Regions from separate parts of the Pseudomonas sp. C9D1 genome, predicted to be linked through region 3. Evidence: riboswitches for the same ligand, from Rfam matches in the RefSeq annotation. Region 3 holds a riboswitch; each other region holds the start of a gene.
The links. A riboswitch is a leader RNA that binds a small molecule or an ion and turns the genes downstream of it on or off. The one in region 3 is predicted to bind cobalamin.

Region 1 (2,253 bases), 3.6 Mb from region 3:
GGCTGGCGGTGAGGTCGCCATCGTTGGGGTATTCGGCATCCGTACCGCCCTTGGCAGTGTGAATGGTGCCGTAGTCGCGGTAGGTGGCGCTGGCGAGCACATCGCCCTGGTCGTTCAAGGCCGCAGCGGTGAGGTTGGTGGAGGCGGATTCGTCGCCGCTGCGATAGCTCACTTTGGCGCGGCCACCGAAGGTTTGCCCGGGGGCGACGAAGTCTTCCGCCGCCAGTGTCTCGAATGCCATTACGCCACCCAGCCCGCCGCTCCCGTAGGCGGCCGACATCGGGCCGCGCACCACGTCGATCTGGCGGATGAAATCCGGGTCGAGCAGCAGGGGGCTGTTCACGCCGCCTTCGTTGTTACGCCGGGCGCCATCCACGCTGAGGATGATGCGCGGCCCTTGCAGGCCACGGATGGCAGGGCTCTGCGAAGCCGGGCGCGGGCCGCCGCCGACGTTCACGTTGGGCAGGCTGCGCAGTACGCGGGAGAGGGTGTCCGCCTGGGCGTCGTCGAGGTTCTCGCGGTCGACCGTGGAGACCGAGGCGGGCAGGGCGAAGCTGCTGTTGGCGCTACGTGTGGCGGTGACCGTGGTGCTGTCGAGCACCAGCGTGGGGCGCTCCTCGGCCTGGAGTTGCCCGCATGCCGCCAGCAGCAATGGCCAGGCCGTGGCAGGCCCCATGGACAGCGTGCGGCGCAACCACAGGGGACGAAACGATGCAGAGACAACCATGCCTTTTCCCTTCTCTCGCAGACTCTCGGGCGCCCTTGCGGGTGCACCGGTTGATCCGGGAACGGCGGCGTTCCTTGAGCGCCTCGAGGTATCCGATCCCTGGATGGTGGCCGGGCACCCGAGGGGTGCCCGCATGCGGTCGGGCTGCCGATCCATGGGATTGGTCAGCCCGGGACGGGAAACTAGCAAGGCCGGCGCCGGGGCTTAACTGCGACGTTCCACCGCAGGCCGCCGTGCCGCTCGTCCCGAGCGACCGCCTCAGGCCCGGGGCGTGATGACCCTGTGGCGAGCTGTCGCACCCCCGGTGATCGGGGTTCAAGGATTTCTATGCCGCCGTGGCGGGAATCGGTACCATTTCCGCCGATGGTTTTCCGGGTGCCCCGGAACTAAGAGGGAACATGGTCGGCGAGATGCCCAAGCCATGGCTGCCCCCGCAACTGTGAGCAGAGCGCGATGCCCGATGTACCACTGGCGACGGCTGGGAAGGTGGGTTGAGCGGTGAACTGCGAGCCAGGAGACCTGCCATCAGCAAGCGGGCGAAAGCCCGGCCCCCTTAGTCATCCCTATCGTCGCGCGGTGGGCGCGGCACGGAGCACCACCCATGCATATCGAACCTGGCGTCGTAGAAGGCGCGAAGATCTTCCTCAGTTATGGCACGGCAGTAGCGGCTTTTGGCCTGACGGCCAAGATGGCCGTCGACAGCATCCGCCGCAACGGCGGTGTGACCGCGCTGGCGCTGCGCAGTTTGATCACCACAGCCCTGGTGTTCTGCTTCTTCGAGGTGCTGCCGCACCACGCGGTGGGCGTCTCCGAGGTCCACCTGATTCTCGGCTCGACCTTGCTGCTGATGTTCGGTGCGGGGGCGGCGGCGGTCGGGCTGGCTGCCGGGCTGCTCATCCAGGGCCTGTTCTTCGCGCCCTTCGACCTGCCCCAGTACGGCATGAACGTCACCACCCTGCTGGTGCCGCTGTGGGGCATCAGCCTGCTGGCGAACCGTCTCATTCCGTCTGCTACGCCCTATGTGGAAACGCGCTACACCCAGGCCTTGGCGCTGTCCACCGCCTATCAGGGCGGCATCGTCGCCTGGGTCGGGTTCTGGGCCTTCTACGGGCATGGTTTTTCCAGCGAGACCCTGGCCTCCGTCGGCACCTTCGGCATCGCCTACATGAGTGTGATCCTGGTGGAGCCCCTGATCGACCTGGGCGTGCTGGCTCTGGCCAAGGCGCTGTCGCGCTACAGCAAAGGCCCGCTGTTCAACGTGCGTTTGCACCACGCGGCTGCTTGAGTGCAAGCCGGGTGCATGTCCTCGCATGCACCCGGCCCCAGGTCAGTGTTGCGGGTCACCGTGCCCGGCGTGAGCATCCACGCGCACGATGCCCTTGAAGCGCGAGAACTGCCGGACCCGTTCCGGCGCTATCACCGACTCCGCCGTGCGTACGGCTCGCAATAGGTCGCTCGCTTCTCGCTGGGCCAGCCCGGCATCCTTCAGGGTCGCTTCGTCGAGCAGTCCGTCGCCCGCGCACAGC
Region 2 (2,253 bases), 3.2 Mb from region 3:
GCTGGGTGGGGCTGAGGGTGATGAGGTTGCTCACCCCGTCCTCGCTGGTGGAGTACTGGCCATAGAAGGACAGCTGCGGCGTGGCGGCGAACACCAGGCCGGCGCGCCAGTTGCCGCCGGAGAGGCTGCGGTCGCTGCGGGTGTTCGCGCGCAGGTCGTTGCGGTCGATGTGGTTCTGGTCGCGGCGGATGCCGGTGACCAGGGACCAGCGCTCGTCGAACTGGGTGCGGTTCTCGGCGAACAGGGCGACGGTGCGGGTTTCGCTGCGCGAGTGCGGGCCGTAGGCCGAGGCGCTCTGGTAGTAGCCGGGCGTGGGGTTCCACGGGTCGACGTAGTTGCCGCCCACATCGATGTAGGGCGAGTTGTTCAGCAGGTTGAAGCGGATGCGGTTGAACTCGGCGCCCACCAGGGTGCGGCTGCTGAGGCCGAACAGCGAGTGGTCGAAGGTGAAGGTCTGGCGGTCGCCGATCTGCTCCTGCTCGTGCTTGATGCGCAGGTTCTCGGCGCGCTCCAGCTGGCCCAGGCCGGCGTCCCAGTTGTAGGCCTCGGCGTTGCGCCAGTAGCGGCGGCTCTTGATGTGGTAGAGCTGGTTGCTGGCGCTGATGCCCTCGGCCAGGGTCCAGTCGGTGACGAGCCGGGTCCACTGGTCGTTGTAGTGCTGCTCGGCGTTGTGCAGGTTGTAGTTCTTCTCCTTCAGGCTGTCGCGTAGGTGGCCGTCGATCAGCGGCGTGCCGAAGTAGTTCATCGGCGTGAGGTCGCCCTGGTCATGGGCCAGGGTGAAGGCCAGGTCGTCGCGGGCCTGCCAGCGCAGGGCGGCGCTGAGGCCGAGGTTCTTCGAGTCGCCACGGTCGATCCAGCCGTGGCTGGTTTCGCGGTTGAGGTTGAGGCGGTAGCTGAGGGTGTCGGTGAGCGAGCCGCCGCTGTCCAGTGCCATCTGCTGGCGGTCGTCGGAGCCGTAGCCCAGGCGCAGGCGGTTGCGGATCTCGCCCTCGAAGGGCTTCTTCGGCACCACGTTGATCACCGCGCCGGTGGCGCCTTCGCCGTAGAGTACCGAGGCCGGGCCACGGATCACGTCGATGCGTTCGACCATCCACGGGTCGGTGGGGAAGGTGACGGTGCCCATGCCGGTGTAGAAGCGCGTGCCGTCGTGAAGCTGCATGACCGAGGCGTGGCCGGTGAAGCCCCGGGCCGAGAGCGCGGTGCCGCCGTTGCCGGGGGTGCCAATGTTGCTGATGCCGGGGGAGCGGGTCACGGCGTCCTGTACGGTGGCGTTGTTGCGCCCGCGCACCTCTTCGCCACTGATGCTGCTGGTGCTGGCCGGGGTCTCCAGGGCGGAGAGGCCCAGGCGCGAGCCGGCGGGCAGCGGCGTGTCGAGGCTGATGGGGGCGTCGTCCGCCTGGCCGGTGACGGCGGTGGCGGGCAGGGCCAGGGCGCCGTCTTCGGCGTGCAGGGCGAGGGAGATAGAGAGCGCGAGCAGGCCGAGGGCGGCGCTTGCCGGAGCGTTGGAGCTGAAGGTGCGGGACATGTCGTTCCTATCACGTCAGGAATGAATGGAGCCCGGAGGGAATGCAAAGGCGTGCGCAGGCGCGAGCGCCCAAGCGAAAACCGGCCCGTGCCCGCCCACCGCGGGTTTGCCTATCGATGCTCCAGGCCGGTCTCCGGGCTTGCGAGGATCACGCGGCATTCGCCTTCCCATGCAGGTGCACAGTGGCGTTTCGAATGCAGCGCTCGCTTACCGTTGCGGGGGCAGCGCCGGACTGGTCCTGAGGACGCACCGGCTTCCCGTTTCACCCCACGCACGACGGCGTGGGACACCTGGAACGGCGCGCATATGACCATCCACACGCCCGGGCGTCAACGCCAGTGTGTTGCGGCAGATGGCGGAAACGCCCGTTCCAGAGCCCTGTCGACCTTGCCGGAATGCCTTCTTTTTTGTCATATCAACAATGTTGATTTGAGGGTTGGCGCTCACGTATCGTCCGTCCACGGGCTGCAGGGCGATTCCCTCGCGCTGGCCCTGTGGAGGGCTGCCGGCCCTCCATCCCGCAATCGCTCGCCGACCCCGGCAGAGCCAGGAGCCCTGTGATGACCGATACCCCCAACAGAACCCTGCCTTCGGGCCTGCAACTCCTCCAGGCGGCGATCGCCGGCAAGCTGCCCGCACCCGCCATCGGCGACACCATGGCGATGAAGGCGGTGGGCGTGGAGCCCGGACGCGTCTTCATCGAGGCGCGGCCGGATGCCCGCCACCTC
Region 3 (2,253 bases):
GCGCCGGCGGCGTGCTCGTGGGCGTGTTCGGTCTGCTCGGCCGGTGCCGAGTTCTCGAAGGTTTCCGCATGGAGAATCAGCGGGGTGACCCACAGGCTTTGCAGCAGGGTCAGCACGATGGCGGCGAAGAGACCGGCGAACCCGGCGGTCTGGGCGATGCGCTTGGTCACGGTTGCGCCCTCAGTGGCAGGGGAAGGCGGAGCTGTGACGGGTATCGTGGGCAGCGTTGTGCACCGCCTCGATGTGCGAGAAGCCGGCGAAGTACACCAGCGACAGGCCCAGGAGGCTGGCACCGATGGCGATGGCCAGGCGTTTGGACAGGGGGACGGCGGCGGCCGAATGGCTCAGTGTGCTGCTGGACATGGTGCTTCCTCTGCGATGCGGGTGAGTCGGCAAGAGGAACGCGTGCGAAGAAAGCGGCCGCGCGGGGACCGCATTTCCGGCGTGCGCCCGCCCACCGCGGGTTGCCAAAAAAGTGATCAGGCCGGTCTCCGGGCTTGCGACGCCAGCCATGGCTGGTCGGGTTTGCCTTCCCATGTCCGCCGGACACAGTGGCTTACAGATCCCTACGTGCGCTTACCGTTGCGGGGGCAGCGTCGGACTCGCCCTGGGGCACACCGACTTCCCGTTTCACCTCGCGCGCGACGGCGCGAGACACCTGAAAAAACCGCACAAGAACATCACGAGTCCGACTGGCCGTCAACCGCCGCGATTGACCGCCGCCCCCGCCCTGCGTAGCCTTCGGCCCTTCGAGGTTCCGCGGCCGTGCGCCGCGGCTAAGAGGGAACACGGCCAAGCCGTGGCTGCCCCCGCAACTGTGAACAGCTGAGGTCCTATCCACAGCCACTGCCCATCGGGCGGGAAGGCGGAAGGACGGCGCATCGCGCCAGGCTGTGAGCCAGGAGACCTGCCTCGGCGAATTTCCATACAACCGGGCGGGGTGATCCGGTGGCGAATCGGGCCCTCCGTGCCCTCGTCCCGCGCGCCCGCCGATCCGATCGACTCCCAGCAAAGGGCTGCCGCGCATGAAAACCCTGGCCAAACTCCCCGTCACCATCGTCACCGGCTTCCTCGGTGCCGGTAAGACCACCCTGCTCCGCCACATGCTCGACAACGCCGAGGGCCGCCGCATCGCGGTGATCGTCAACGAGTTCGGCGAGCTGGGCATCGACGGCGAAATCCTCAAGCAATGCTCCATCGGCTGCAGCGAGGAAGAGGCCGTGGGCCGCGTCTTCGAGCTGGCCAACGGCTGCCTGTGCTGCACCGTGCAGGAAGAGTTCTTCCCGGTGATGCGCGAGCTGGTGGCACGCCGTGGCGACCTCGACCAAATCCTCATCGAGACCTCCGGCCTGGCCCTGCCCAAGCCCCTGGTGCAAGCCTTCCAGTGGCCGGAGATCCGCAGTGCCTGCACCGTGGACGCGGTGATCACCGTGGTCGACAGCCCAGCCGTGGCCGCCGGCACCTTCGCCGCCCACCCCGAGCAGGTGGACGAGCAGCGCAAGCAGGACCCGAACCTCGACCACGAGTCGCCCCTGCACGAACTCTTCGAAGACCAGTTGGCCAGCGCCGACCTGGTGATCCTCAACAAGGCCGACCTGCTCGATGCCGACGCCCTGGCCGCCGTGCGCGCCGAGGTGGCCGAGGAGCTACCGCCGGCGGTGAAGATCGTCGAAGCCAGCGCCGGCAAGCTGCCGCTCTCCGTGCTGCTGGGCCTGAACGCCGAGGCCGAGGCGCACATCGACAGCCGCGCCACCCACCACGACCACGAAGGGCACGAGGACCACGACCACGACGAGTTCGACTCCTTCCACGTCGACCTGCCGGAAGTGGAGGAAGCCGCCCTGCTGGCCGCCCTCGGCCAACTGGTGGAGCGCCACGACGTGCTGCGCATCAAGGGCTTCGCCGCCATCCCCGGCAAGCCCATGCGCCTGCTGGTACAGGGCGTCGGCAAGCGCTTCGACAAACACTTCGACCGCAAGTGGCTGGCCGACGAAACCCGCGCCACCCGCCTGGTGGTGATCGGCCAGGAGCTGGACCCGGCCACCATCGCCAACGAACTGCGCACCGCCCTGGCGTAACCGCCGAACCGGTTCCTCTCCCCCGGGAGAGGGCCGCTCCACCGAGCCAAGGCCCGAGCCATGCACTTGCTGCGCACCCAACCTGGCGGCTTCGTCCCCGACGACGGCATCGCCCACCTGGCCCAGACGCCCGCCGAGCTGGTGATCCTCTGCAGCGGTGATTCGCACCTGGCGC

Region 1: it holds a riboswitch for cobalamin, as region 3 does, so the genes downstream of both, ACXI0U_RS11285 (energy-coupling factor ABC transporter permease) here and cobW (cobalamin biosynthesis protein CobW) in region 3, are expected to answer to the same signal.
Region 2: it holds a riboswitch for cobalamin, as region 3 does, so the genes downstream of both, ACXI0U_RS13200 (TonB-dependent receptor) here and cobW (cobalamin biosynthesis protein CobW) in region 3, are expected to answer to the same signal.

Annotation. Positions count from the first base shown of each region.
Region 1 is NZ_JBSZIE010000002.1:655,326-657,578, reverse strand. It holds gene ACXI0U_RS11290 (TonB-dependent hemoglobin/transferrin/lactoferrin family receptor) at 1-727, opposite strand, end outside; cobalamin riboswitch at 1,075-1,268, shown strand; gene ACXI0U_RS11285 (energy-coupling factor ABC transporter permease) at 1,329-2,012, shown strand; gene ACXI0U_RS11280 (copper uptake system-associated protein) at 2,055-2,253, opposite strand, start outside.
Region 2 is NZ_JBSZIE010000002.1:1,075,051-1,077,303, reverse strand. It holds gene ACXI0U_RS13200 (TonB-dependent receptor) at 1-1,525, opposite strand, end outside; cobalamin riboswitch at 1,633-1,834, opposite strand; gene ACXI0U_RS13195 (PaaI family thioesterase) at 2,086-2,253, shown strand, end outside.
Region 3 is NZ_JBSZIE010000002.1:4,250,033-4,252,285, reverse strand. It holds gene ACXI0U_RS27490 (CbtA family protein) at 1-170, opposite strand, end outside; gene ACXI0U_RS27485 (CbtB domain-containing protein) at 181-363, opposite strand; cobalamin riboswitch at 466-677, opposite strand; cobalamin riboswitch at 736-929, shown strand; gene cobW (cobalamin biosynthesis protein CobW) at 1,026-2,078, shown strand; gene cobN (cobaltochelatase subunit CobN) at 2,139-2,253, shown strand, end outside.